Regions from separate parts of the Bradyrhizobium sp. CIAT3101 genome, predicted to be linked through region 3. Evidence: riboswitches for the same ligand, from Rfam matches in the RefSeq annotation. Region 3 holds a riboswitch; each other region holds the start of a gene.
What was found. Region 3 has a riboswitch for glycine ahead of QA645_RS39845 (D-amino acid dehydrogenase). Riboswitches for the same ligand answer to the same signal wherever they lie in the genome.
Positions count from the first base shown of each region.

Region 1: another riboswitch for glycine. It lies ahead of QA645_RS16355 (D-amino acid dehydrogenase); the one in region 3 lies ahead of QA645_RS39845 (D-amino acid dehydrogenase).
Region 2: another riboswitch for glycine. It lies ahead of gcvT (glycine cleavage system aminomethyltransferase GcvT); the one in region 3 lies ahead of QA645_RS39845 (D-amino acid dehydrogenase).

Region 1 covers NZ_CP121634.1:3,495,132-3,499,291, reverse strand. The annotation lists gene QA645_RS16360 (M20/M25/M40 family metallo-hydrolase) at 31-1,161, shown strand; glycine riboswitch at 1,257-1,361, shown strand; glycine riboswitch at 1,365-1,490, shown strand; gene QA645_RS16355 (D-amino acid dehydrogenase) at 1,558-2,871, shown strand; gene QA645_RS16350 (ABC transporter permease) at 3,053-3,994, shown strand; gene QA645_RS16345 (ABC transporter permease) at 4,013-4,160, shown strand, end outside.
Region 2 covers NZ_CP121634.1:3,331,198-3,335,357, forward strand. The annotation lists gene gcvP (aminomethyl-transferring glycine dehydrogenase) at 1-300, opposite strand, end outside; gene gcvH (glycine cleavage system protein GcvH) at 462-830, opposite strand; gene gcvT (glycine cleavage system aminomethyltransferase GcvT) at 843-1,991, opposite strand; glycine riboswitch at 2,138-2,226, opposite strand; gene alaS (alanine--tRNA ligase) at 2,450-4,160, shown strand, end outside.
Region 3 covers NZ_CP121634.1:8,555,186-8,559,345, reverse strand. The annotation lists gene QA645_RS39850 (Lrp/AsnC family transcriptional regulator) at 1-421, opposite strand, end outside; gene QA645_RS39845 (D-amino acid dehydrogenase) at 1,129-2,376, opposite strand; glycine riboswitch at 2,439-2,526, opposite strand; glycine riboswitch at 2,530-2,629, opposite strand; gene QA645_RS39840 (D-aminoacyl-tRNA deacylase) at 3,389-4,160, shown strand, end outside.

The sequences.
Region 1 (4,160 bases), 4.3 Mb from region 3:
TCCATCTTTCGAAGCTTGAGAGACATTAAGATGAATCCAGCCAATCTTCCCTTCGATTCCGAGGCGATGCTCGAGGGCCTGCGCACCTGGGTGGAATGCGAAAGCCCGACCTGGGATGCGGGCGCGGTCAACCGCATGCTCGATATCGCAGCGCGGGATATGGCGATCATGGGTGCGACCATCGAGCGCATCGCCGGCCGTCAGGGCTTCGGCGGCGTCGTTCGCGCGCGCTTCCCGCATCCCAGGCAAGGCGAACCCGGCATCCTGATCGCCGGGCACATGGATACCGTCCACCCGGTCGGCACCATCGAGAAGCTGAAATGGCGGCGCGAGGGCAACAAGTGCTACGGCCCCGGCATCTACGACATGAAGGGCGGCAACTATCTCTCGCTGGAAGCGATCCGGCAGCTGGCGCGCGCGGCCTTCACCACGCCGCTTCCGATCACCATCCTGTTCACGCCGGACGAGGAAGTCGGCACGCCCTCGACGCGCGACATCATCGAAGCGGAAGCCGCGCGCAACAAATATGTGCTGGTGCCCGAGCCTGGCCGCGCCGACAACGGCGTCACCACCGGACGTTACGCGATCGCGCGCTTCAATCTGGAAGCGACGGGGCGGCCGAGCCACGCCGGCGCGACCTTGTCGGCGGGACGCTCGGCGATCCGCGAGATGGCACGGCAGATTCTCGCGATCGACGCGATGACGACGGAGGACTGCACCTTCTCGGTCGGCGTCGTGCATGGTGGCCAATGGGTCAATTGCGTTGCCACGACTGCCACCGGCGAAGCGCTGTCTATGGCCAAGCGCCAGGCCGATCTCGACCGCGGCGTCGAACGGATGCTTGCGCTCTCGGGTACGGCGAATGATGTCTCCTTCAAGGTGACACGTGGCGTGACGCGGCCGGTGTGGGAGCCTGATGCCGGTACCATGGCGCTGTATGAAAAGGCGCGCGGCATCGCCAAATCTCTTGGCGCGGAATTACCGCATGCGAGCTCCGGCGGCGGCTCCGACGGCAACTTCACGGGCGCGATGGGCATCCCGACGCTCGACGGCCTCGGCGTGCGTGGCGGCAATGGCCACACGCTCGAAGAGTTCATCGAGGTCGATAGCCTGGTTGAACGCGGCCGCCTGATGGCGGGACTGCTGGCGACGCTCGACTAAAGTGAATCAACTTCGCACTGCACAATGCATTGGCAGTCGCGGATGAAATTTAGCCTTGTCTAAAAATGAGGCGCATCGTACTGCTCGATGGTCCACGCGACGATGCGGGAGAGATCGCAATGAAGGCATCCAGCTTTCATTGCGGCGCCGACGGAGCAACCGCCCCGGAAACTCTCAGGCAAAAGGACTGTATCGTCAGGACGATCTGGAGAGAGACGGCACGATCGACGTCGTGACGTCCACCGAAGGGGATAGTCTGCGCAGGTCTCGTGAGGTTCTGCCTCGTCGAGGTCCGTGCCGGATCAAGCTCTCAGGTAACCGTGACAGATGGGGCGCCGCCAACGGCTTTCGGGCCGGCGGTTAGCCTATCCTAACTCACGGGAGCCCCTGCTCAACATGACACATATCGCCATCATCGGCGCCGGCATCACCGGCGTGACGACCGCCTATGCCCTGCTCGAACGCGGCTACAAGGTCACGGTGCTCGACAAGCATCGCTACGCCGCGATGGAGACCTCGTTTGCGAACGGCGGACAGCTCTCCGCCAGCAATGCCGAGGTGTGGAACAGCACCGCGACGATCCTCAAAGGCCTGCGCTGGATGTTCCGGCGCGATGCGCCGCTCTTGATGAACCCGCGGCCGAACTGGCACAAATATTCGTGGATGAGCGAGTTCGTCGCCAATATCGGCAACTACCGCGCCAATACGATTTTGACGACGCGGCTCGCGATCGAAGCCCGCAAGCACCTGTTCGAGATCGCGACGCGCGAAGGCATCGACTTCGATCTCGAACGCCGCGGCATCCTCCACATCTATCACGACAAGAAGGGTTTTGAATCCGGCCTGCGCGTCAATGCGCTGCTGCAGGAAGGCGGACTCGATCGCCACCCGGTGACGCCGGAAGAAATCCGCACGATCGAGCCGACGCTGCGCAAGGATTATTACGGCGGCTTCTACACGCCGTCGGATGCCACCGGCGACATCCACAAGTTCACGCGCGGGCTGGCAGAGGCCTGCAAGCGGCGCGGCGCAACCTTCATCCATGAGGCCAATATCGATTCCATCGCGCAAGCTCGCGGCGGCTTCGTCATCGGCTGGGCCGATCTCAGCGCAAGCGACGCGGTCGCCTCCGCGCGCGGCATGCTGAAGGTCGATGGCGTCGTGGTCTGCGCCGGCGTTGCCAGCCGTCATTTCGCGGCGATGCTCGACGAGCGCGTCAATGTCTATCCGGTGAAGGGTTATTCGATCACCATCCAGCTCGACACTGCCGAGAGCCGCAATGCGACGCCGACCGTCAGCCTGCTCGACGAGGCCGCCAAGATCGTCACCAGCCGGCTCGGCGCCGATCGTTTTCGTGTGGCCGGCACGGCCGAGTTCAACGACTTCAACCGCGACATCCGCGCCGATCGCGTGCAGCCGCTGGTCGACTGGGTGCGCAGCAACTTTCCGGCGGTCGAGACGTCTCGCATCATTCCGTGGGCCGGGCTCAGGCCGATGATGCCGAACATGATGCCGGTGGTGCGCGCGGGCCGGATGCCCGGCGTGTTCTTTAACACCGGCCACGGCCATCTCGGCTGGACCTTGTCGGCCGCGACCGCGCAGATGATCGCCGGAACCATCGACGGCTGGCGCGGGCTCAACGCACCGCCAACCGTCCCCTCATTTCGGGGCGAACTTGGGGTTGAGCGCGAGATGCGTCGTGCATCCTGAGTGGTCGCAAATCGATGCGGGGCGGCCCCTTGCGACCGCCCTGCCCTTGGCACACAATTTGCCCCACGAGGACGGCTCTCCGGCCGGGTCTTCCAGCCCGAGAGACAGGCGCGCATGATAGACACGACCGAATCCACGGGCGCCTCTCGGCCCCCCACAATCTGCAGCCGGAGATAGGTGCATGCTAGGTTATCTCATTCGCCGCGTTCTGGCTGCGGTGCCCGTGATGGGCGTCGTGGCGCTGTTCGTGTTCCTGCTGCTGCGGCTGACGCCCGGCGACCCCGCCGCGATCCTCGCCGGCGACAATGCGACACCTGAACGGCTGGAGCGCATCCGCACCTCGCTCGGCCTCAATGAACCCCTGATCGTGCAGTTCGTCACCTGGGTCGGCAAGCTGCTGCACGGCGACCTCGGAACCTCCCTGATTTCCAACCTGCCGGTCATGAAGATGATCGGCCAGCGCGTCGAGCCGTCGATCTCGATCGCGCTGTCGACCATCATCCTCGCCGTCATCGTTGCGGTGCCGCTCGGCGTCATCGCGGCCTGGAAGCACGGCACCTGGATCGACCGTTTCGTGATGGGCCTGTCCGTGCTCGGCTTCTCGGTGCCGGTGTTCGTGGTCGGCTATGTCCTGATCGAGGTCTTTGCGATCGATTTGCGCTGGGTGCCGGTGCAGGGCTTCAAGAGCATCTCTGCCGGCTTCGGCGCGTTCTTCGAGCGCATCATCCTGCCGACCTGCGCGCTCTCCTTCATCTACATCGCGCTGATCGCGCGCATGACGCGCGCCGCGATGCTCGATGTGCTCGGCGAGGATTACGTGCGAACGGCGCGCGCCAAGGGCATCAACGAGGTCGCGGTGATGATGCGGCACGCGCTGCGGAACGCCGCCGTGCCCGTGATCACCGTGATCGGCACCGGCTTCGCGCTCCTGATCTCCGGCGTCGTCGTCACCGAGAGCGTGTTCAACATCCCCGGCATCGGCCGCCTCACCGTGGATGCGGTGCTGGCGCGCGACTATCCGGTGATCCAGGCGATGATCCTGCTGACGTCGCTGATCTACGTCGTCGTCAACCTCCTGATCGACGTCGCCTACACGCTGCTCGATCCCCGGATCCGGTACTGAGGCAAGGACAACAACAAGATGTCAGTCGATACCCTTCCCCAGTCGTCCATCCCGATCACGTCGCCGCTGCGGCCGCGTTTCGGCTTCCTCACCTCGACGCCGATCATCGCCACGGCGACGGTGTTGCTCGCGCTGATCGTGCTGATCTCGATCCTGGCGCCGTTGA
Region 2 (4,160 bases), 4.1 Mb from region 3:
GCGCTGGATCACCGCGGGCAGGATCGTGCCCGAATAGCCCTGGCCGATCAGCGAGGTGAAAACCTGGTTCTGCCGCGCGAGCTCGGCCATATGCGCGATCGCCTCGGTCTCGCTCAGCGGCTTGCCGAGATCGAGCGGCGCGGCCTGCCGGATCGAGGCGGGCAGCGTCTCTGCCATCAGTGCGTCGACGCTCTTGGCGTTGACGGTCTCGAGCATTGCGGTGACATCGCGCGCCGAGGGGCCGATGTGGCGGCGTGCGAAGGGAGTGGTCTCGCCATTGGATTTGCGGTGCGCGGTCATCATGGGTCCTCGCTTAGATTTCGCTGTCGCCGTCATGCCCCGCGAAGGCGGGGCATCCAGTACACGCAAGCGTCACAGCTTGAACCGAGAAGCTGCGGCGTACTGGATCGCCCGCCTGCGCGGGCGATGACACCGAATATGAGGTCAGAGTTCGCTTCATCTCACGCCGTATGCGCCTTGTAGGCGGCTTCATCCATGAGGCCGCCGAGCTCGCTCTTGTCGGCAATCTTGATCTTGAAGAACCAGGCTTTGCTTTGTGCATCCGAGTTCACCAGCGCTGGCTCGGCGGCGAGTTCGGCGTTGGTCTCGAGCACCTCGCCGGAGATCGGCGCGTAAACGTCGGAGGCGGCCTTGACCGATTCCACGACGGCGGCGGCTTCCGCCTTCTTCAGGGTGCGGCCGACCTTGGGCAATTCGACGAACACGACGTCGCCGAGCTGCGACTGCGCGTAATCCGTGATGCCGACGGTTGCGACATCGCCGTCGATCGCGAGCCATTCGTGGTCGGTGGTGTACAGCGTCGTGGTCATTTTCTGAAGTCCTCAGCGTTTGTAGGTGTTTTTCACGAACGGCATGGCGGCGACGGTGAGCGGCAGACGTTGCCCGCGCACCTCGGCGAAGAGTTTTGTATCGAGCGCGCTTGAGGCAGTGGGCACGTAGCCCATCGCCACCGGCGCATTCAGGCTCGGGCCGAAGCCGCCTGAGGTGACCTTGCCGATCGGCTCGCCGCCCTCGCTATCGGCAAACAACAGCGCGCCTTCGCGCACCGGCGCGCGGCCCTCCGTGCGCAGGCCGACGCGGCGGCGGGCTGCGCCGTGATCGAAATGCGCGAGGATCTTGTCGGCACCAGGAAAACCGCCGGCGCGGGCGCCGCCGGTGCGGCGGCTCTTCTGCACCGACCATTCAAGTGCGGCCTCGACCGGCGTCGTCTCGGTATCGATGTCGTGGCCATAGAGACAGAGCCCGGCTTCCAGCCGCAGGCTGTCGCGGGCACCAAGGCCGATCGGCATCACATCGGAGTTGTCCAGCAATGTCTTGGCGAGGCGCTCGGCATTGCTAGCTGCCACCGAGATCTCAAAACCGTCCTCGCCGGTGTAGCCCGAGCGCGAGACGAAACAGGGGAGGCCGGCAACCTCGTGCGGGCCGGCATCCATGAACTTCATGGCGGGCGCTGCTGCACATAATTTCGCCAGCGCTGACTCGGCCTTCGGGCCCTGCAACGCGATCAGCGCGCGATCGGCAAGCGAATCGATGATGCAGGCGTCGGAGAGATTCGCGCGCAGATGCGCCTCGTCCTCGGCCTTGCAGGCGGCGTTGACGACCAGGAACAGGTGATCGCCGAAATTGGCGACCATCAGATCGTCCAGAAGCCCGCCATCGGCATTGGTGAACTGGGCGTAGCGCTGCCGTCCCGGCGCAATCGCCACAATATCCTGCGGCACCAGCCGCTCCAGCGCGCGGGCGGCGTCCTCGACCCTGCCGGATTTCGGCCGAAGGGCGATCTGGCCCATGTGGGAGACGTCGAACAGGCCGGCGGAGGAGCGGGTCTGAAGGTGCTCCTTCAGGACGCCTGCGGGGTACTGCACGGGCATGTCGTAGCCCGCGAACGGCACCATCTTGCCGCCAAGCGTCACATGAAGGTCGTGGAGGGGGGTACGTTTCAGGGAGTCTTTGTCGTCACGCACGGACATCGCAGGGGTCCTCGGCGGTTCCCCGGGGACGATTCCCCGGAAGCAACCAGTCGAAGCCCCATCTGTCGCTGTGCCTGAGAGTATTATCCCGTCGGCGGACGCAGTCCGGGCTTCAAGCCCGTCGGCGCCTCTTTCCAGATGTCGTCAAAGCCACGCGGTCCTTTTGCCTGAGAGTTTCCGGGGCGGTTGCTCCTTCGGCGCCGGCAATGAAGCCGGTCTCTCCCGACGTGGCCGTACGATACAGATGGGTACAGACCACAGCCCGGCCAAGCCTGTCAACGCGCACCTGGCGGCTTTCCAACGGGATTGCGCGACTGCGGCAACCCTCTGATCTTTCTGCACAGTTTCTGGACAGCGAAGCTGGCCTTGTCTAAAAGCGCTTTGGCCCGCAGATATCAGCCCAAATCACCGGTTTGGATGGCAGGAAAGCGGGTCCAAGCACACCCGATTGGATGAACATGAGCGGCGTCAACGAGATCAGGTCGACCTTTCTGAACTTCTTTGCCGAGAACGGCCACGAGATCGTGTCGTCCTCGCCATTGGTGCCGCGCAACGATCCGACGTTGATGTTCACCAATGCCGGCATGGTGCAGTTCAAGAACGTCTTCACCGGCGTCGAGAAGCGGCCCTATCAGCGCGCCACCACGTCGCAGAAATGCGTGCGCGCCGGCGGCAAGCACAACGACCTCGACAATGTCGGCTACACCGCGCGCCATCTCACCTTCTTCGAAATGCTCGGCAACTTCTCGTTCGGCGACTATTTCAAGGAGCGCGCGATCGAGCTGGCCTGGAAGCTGATCACGAAAGAATACGGGCTCAAGAAGGACAAGCTGCTCGTCACCGTCTATCACACCGACGACGAGGCGGCCGGACTCTGGAAGAAGATCGCCGGCTTCTCCGACGACCGCATCATCCGCATCCCGACCTCGGATAATTTCTGGGCGATGGGCGACACCGGCCCATGCGGCCCGTGCTCGGAAATCTTCATCGACCGCGGCGACCATATCTGGGGCGGCCCTCCCGGCTCGCCGGAAGAGGACGGCGATCGCTTCCTCGAATTCTGGAATCTCGTGTTCATGCAATACGAGCAGGTGACGAAGGAGCAGCGCGTTGATCTGCCGCGTCCCTCGATCGACACCGGCATGGGCCTCGAGCGCATGGCCAGCGTCATGCAGGGCGTCGACAGCGTGTTCGAGACCGATCTGTTCCGTCATCTGATTGACGCGACGTCGTCGGCGCTGGGCAGCGGACCGAACGAGCAGACCGTCGCCTCGTTCCGCGTCATCGCCGACCATCTGCGCTCCTCGGCCTTCCTGGTCGCGGACGGCGTGTTGCCGTCGAACGAAGGCCGCGGCTACGTGCTGCGCCGGATCATGCGCCGCGCGATGCGCCATGCGCAGCTGTTAGGGGCCAAGGAGCCGCTGATGCATCGCCTGGTCTGGGCGCTGGTCCGCGAGATGGGCCAGGCCTATCCCGATCTGATGCGCGCAGAAAACCTGATCGAGGAGACGCTGCGGCTGGAAGAGACCCGCTTCCGCAAGACTCTGTCGCGCGGCTTGGCCATCCTGGATGAGAAGAGCGCGGGCCTGAAGAAGGGCGACATGTTCGACGGCGACGTCGCCTTCACGCTGTACGACACCTATGGTTTTCCGCTCGACCTGACGCAGGACGCGCTGAAGTCGCGCGGCATCGGCGTCGACCAGGCCTCGTTCACCGACGCGATGGAGCGGCAGAAAGCCAAGGCGCGCGAATCCTGGAAGGGCTCTGGCGAAGCGGCATCCGAAGCGATCTGGTTCCCGCTGCGCGAGAAGCTCGGGGCCACCGAATTTCTGGGCTACGAGACCGAGAGCGCCGAAGGCGTGGTGTCTGCGCTGGTGAAGGACGGCGCTGAGGTTGCCAGCCTCAAGGCCGGCGACACCGGTGCGCTGCTGCTGAACCAGACGCCGTTCTATGCGGAGTCCGGCGGCCAGGTCGGCGACACCGGCGTGCTGACGGGCGAGGGCGGCATCAAATTCCGCGTCACCGACACGCAGAAGAAGCTCGGCGATTTCTTCGTTCACGTCGGCACGCTGGAGAGCGGCGAGCTGAAGGTCGGCGCCGCGCTGCAGCTCGAGGTCGATCATTCCAGGCGCTCGTCGATCCGCGCGCATCACTCGGCGACGCATCTCA
Region 3 (4,160 bases):
TGACCACCATGGTCTTGAAGCCCTTGATATCGGGGTTCTCACGGAAAAATCGCCGCGTGAACTGCTCATAGTCGTCCATGGTGCGTGCGGTTATGTATAGGACAAAGTCAGCATCGCCTGTGACGTAAAACCCATTGACGACTTCAGCGGATGACTTGATCGCCTTTTTAAACCTGTCGATGATGTCCGAGCGCTCTCGTTCCAATGTCACCAGCACTAGCATCTGAATAGGTCTTCCGACCGCCTTGGCCGAAACGATCGAAACGTCAGCCTCGATAATGCCGTCCGACCGAAGCCTCTTTAGCCTGCGTTGACAGGCGGTAGCGGAAAGCCCGGCCAGTTCGCCAATCGTCTCGGATGTGAGACGGTTATTCTTTTGCACGATCTCCAGGATGTGAGCGTCGATTCGGTCGTACCTCATAACAAGCTCCAGGCTTAAGAGGAGATCCTGCAAAAGATCGCCAACTTCCGCAGAAAAACATCTAAAATCAGACAAATGTCGTCGAAAACGCTCTTTATGACATCAGTATCGTCGATCTAACGGCAATTACAAGAAATATGCTGCATGGCTTGTAAAATGCCCTTCGAAACGCCCTTCGTCCCGTAATGCAGACTTCTCTAAGATAAGCGTCAGCTGGGCGCACAGCAGGCGTCGCTCCGCAGCAGTTGGGGAGTCGACGAGACTTGAGCTTGGCGATGCATCTCGGTGTTTCGGGACGACGTGTCGTTGGATCGGGTTGGTTTTACGCTCGGGTGGGCGGGGCGGAACGGCTTTGGCGCGCTCGATTCGCTCCGCGCAAAGCTGCGTCCTGCCCCTAAATGCCACGGCACTTCACGGTGTGTGCTGCGTACGCCTTGCTAAGAAATGACGTCGTTCATGCGGCCCCATCTGGTCGGCGTCAATTCGGGAACGGTCGCAACAACTGCGTCATACAAGGCTTTCGGAAGCAACGTACCAAGTGGTCCACAGGGGCTTACCTAAGCAATGAATTGCGGGAAGCACGTCGCCCGGTACTGAAGGTCGCATCATCCTTCGAGAGCGACTGCAAAATCCGCTTCGGCGCTGTCAATCGACATGCTCCCGCCCCGATATCGGCGGGAGCATGGACCAGGACCCACTCAACAGGATCAGGGCACGGATTCGCTCAGCCGAGTATTGCTGCGATCTGCGGCAATGACATCAGCGATCATTTCAGCTGTGACAGCGGATAATGTCCAACCGAGATGGCCATGGCCGGTGTTGTAGAAGATATTCGAGCGTTTGCCTCGGCCAACCCGCGGCATCATGCTAGGTGTCATAGGACGCAAGCCCGCCCATGGCACCACCTGCGCGGTGGATACATCCGGGAACGATCGCTCCACCCACCGTATCAGGGGCTTAATTCGGTCCCAGCGGATATCGCGGTTTTCGCCATTAAATTCGGCGGTCCCGGCGACCCGGAAGCGATCCTCTCCTAACCGGCTGGTCACGATCTTGGTAGCCTCGTCCAGGAGGCTGACACGAGGCGCAGCCTTTTGGCTCGTTTCGTCTCCCAGCTCTACCGTGATGGAATAGCCCTTGACGGGATAAATGTTTATGTTGTCCCCCAGCATTGAAGCAATGCGGCGGCTGCCGACTCCCGCGCAAACCACTGCGCGTTCGGCATTGAGTTCTTCCTTCAACGAACCTCGTTTCCAGTGTACGACCACACCGTCTCGATCGGACCGAATGCCGCAGATATCTGCATCAAAGACGAAGCGTACGCCCCCTCGCTCGCAAGCCGCAGCGAGGCCGCGCGTGAACTTGTGAATGTCGCCGGTTGAGTCAGACGGGGTAAAGAAGCCACCATAATACTGATCGCGCAGAGCTGGCTCTATTGCAAGCATTTCAGAGGGCGTCACGGGACGGCGATCCAATCCGCCTTTGAGCAGCAACTGATTCACGCGAGAGGCCGCATCGAAGTCGGACTTGCTCGAATAAACGTGCAAAATTCCTCGCCGCTCCAAGTCGAAATCGATGCTCTCCCGATCGGCTAGCTCAAAAAGATGCTTGCGAGCAGCTATCGCTAGCTTCGTCGTTTCGATCGTGTTGTGGCGGTAGTTTCGAATCTGGCTTACGAACTCTGCCAGCCAAGTATATTTGTGAAAACTGGGCCTTGGGTTCAGCAACAGTGGTGCGTCTTTGCGCAGCATCCACCTCAAGCCTTTTACGATCGTTGCGACGTTATTCCAGACCTCGGCATTGCTTGCCGATAATTGGCCGCCGTTCGCAAACGAAGTGTCCATCGCCGGATAGCGCTGGCGATCAAAGACTGTCACCGAATAGCCGCGGCGGGCCAGGGCATAGGCAGTTGTAACTCCGGTAATACCGGATCCAATAATGACGATCGTGCTCATCGTGCGCTCCAAGACAGGGTTGAACGAACGGTGAAATGGCTTCGCCATGTCTCCGTCCCCAAATCTGTCCGTGCACCTGAGAGCTTTCTCCGCAATCCGCGTGGATTACGGTCCCCTTCGGTGGGTGCTGACCGGCACCTCTCTCCAGATCGTCCTCGGTGTGCGGTCCTGGGCCTGAGAGTTTCCTTGGGGAGTTGCTCCGTCGGCGGTGATACGCCTTTGCAGGCTTATCGCGCTCTCCCGCACACCATCATCAGACACGATGACAGTCTCAGACGCACTCACTCCCTGTCAAGCCGCGATGAATCGTCGGATCCAAAAATCGGCGGCGTAAGCGGCAACTCGATGTTTGCCCAAGCTCCCCACCAAGATTAGCAGGTGGCTTATTGCCAGGTACTATGCTGATCTCGCTTTTTGAGGATTGCATTCGCTGGATGTCCCAGTGGTTTCCATCGAGCTATCCGCGGCTAGCGCAGAAATACTGCGGGATCCTGAAAAGAACGCACAATGTTTGCGTGGCGACGCTCTAATAAATATGCGGTGGTGTAGGACCCTACAAAGCTAGTGCCTTTCATGCATCTCTTTCAAAGTCGAGCCAAAATGGAGGCCTGCACGCCTGAGGCGATCGCTATGCTCGATGAGGGGCTCTTCACACCACTTTCGTCGACGTCTGTGGCATATGGCGGCAGGATTCGACCTTGTTCGTCGCGCAACCAGGTTAAGTTCGTTGCTGGTCCGGCGATCCGCTGCCGCGTTTTTCGTTTCGCGCGATTTCCAGTCCATGCTCCGCCAAACATGCCGGCCGCAACAGGGCCCAGTTTGCGGGTGGCGCTGCTGTGACGCTATTCGGGCTTGAGTTAATCGCCTCCCGCGCGCTCGCTCTCGCCCTGCAAGCTCGCAGTTCCGGGCGAAGAGCAGGGTGTTTTCCGACAAAATCGAAAAGACGACGGCGCCAAGTTGAAGATAGACGTCCCACGCTCTCGATCTGCTTAGAACTCGGCGGAGGACCTCGATGAGACATGCCGTCTTTGTCTTCTGCGTCGATGGAGAAAAGGACCCGGTCGCGGGGCACGTTCTGGATGCTCTCAAGGCGGATTGCGCTCTAGTTCCAACGAGTTTTGAAGTCGATGGGCACTCCGTCCGCGAAGTTGCTGGCTTGCATGATGCCAGAATTTCGATCGTGGCCACGAACGAGGTCGTAAGTAACGACTATGCGCGCTACGCGCCAATGTTCAATGATCGGTTCGGTGATGCCAACGTTATTGGCATCGTGAACTGGCACGAGGGCGCCAATGCGCCAAACGCAATCTTCTCGGTTCAAACGACCGGCGATCTGGGCACGGGGACCTTCAGCGCGGTCGACCCTCGGATTACGCGGGGACTTCTTCTGGCGATCGAAGCCGAGCGGGTCGCTTCCGGTCTTGACCCCTATCGCACTTATCTCGAGGCGACTCATTGGTCGGGCGTCAAGGCTGGTGATGCTGGTACCCGTCTCGCTGACCTGCCACCTTCGGCTGTCGATGTCGAGATCGGAAGCTCGCCCGAAGATTGGGCACATCCTCTTGCAGCTCGAGTGCTGGCGCGATCCCTACTGCGAATTTTCGATCGTATTGAGGAACCGGTACATTCCGTGCTCTGCATCGGAGGTGTTCACTTCGAGCCGAGCTTCACGAACGCGGTATTGCAGTCGCGCGATCGACCCGCGATCGCGGCTAGTCACGTCCTACCAAACCACTGGCTCGTGTCGGACGGCTATGACCAGGAAAGCCGTTTGATCGACCTGC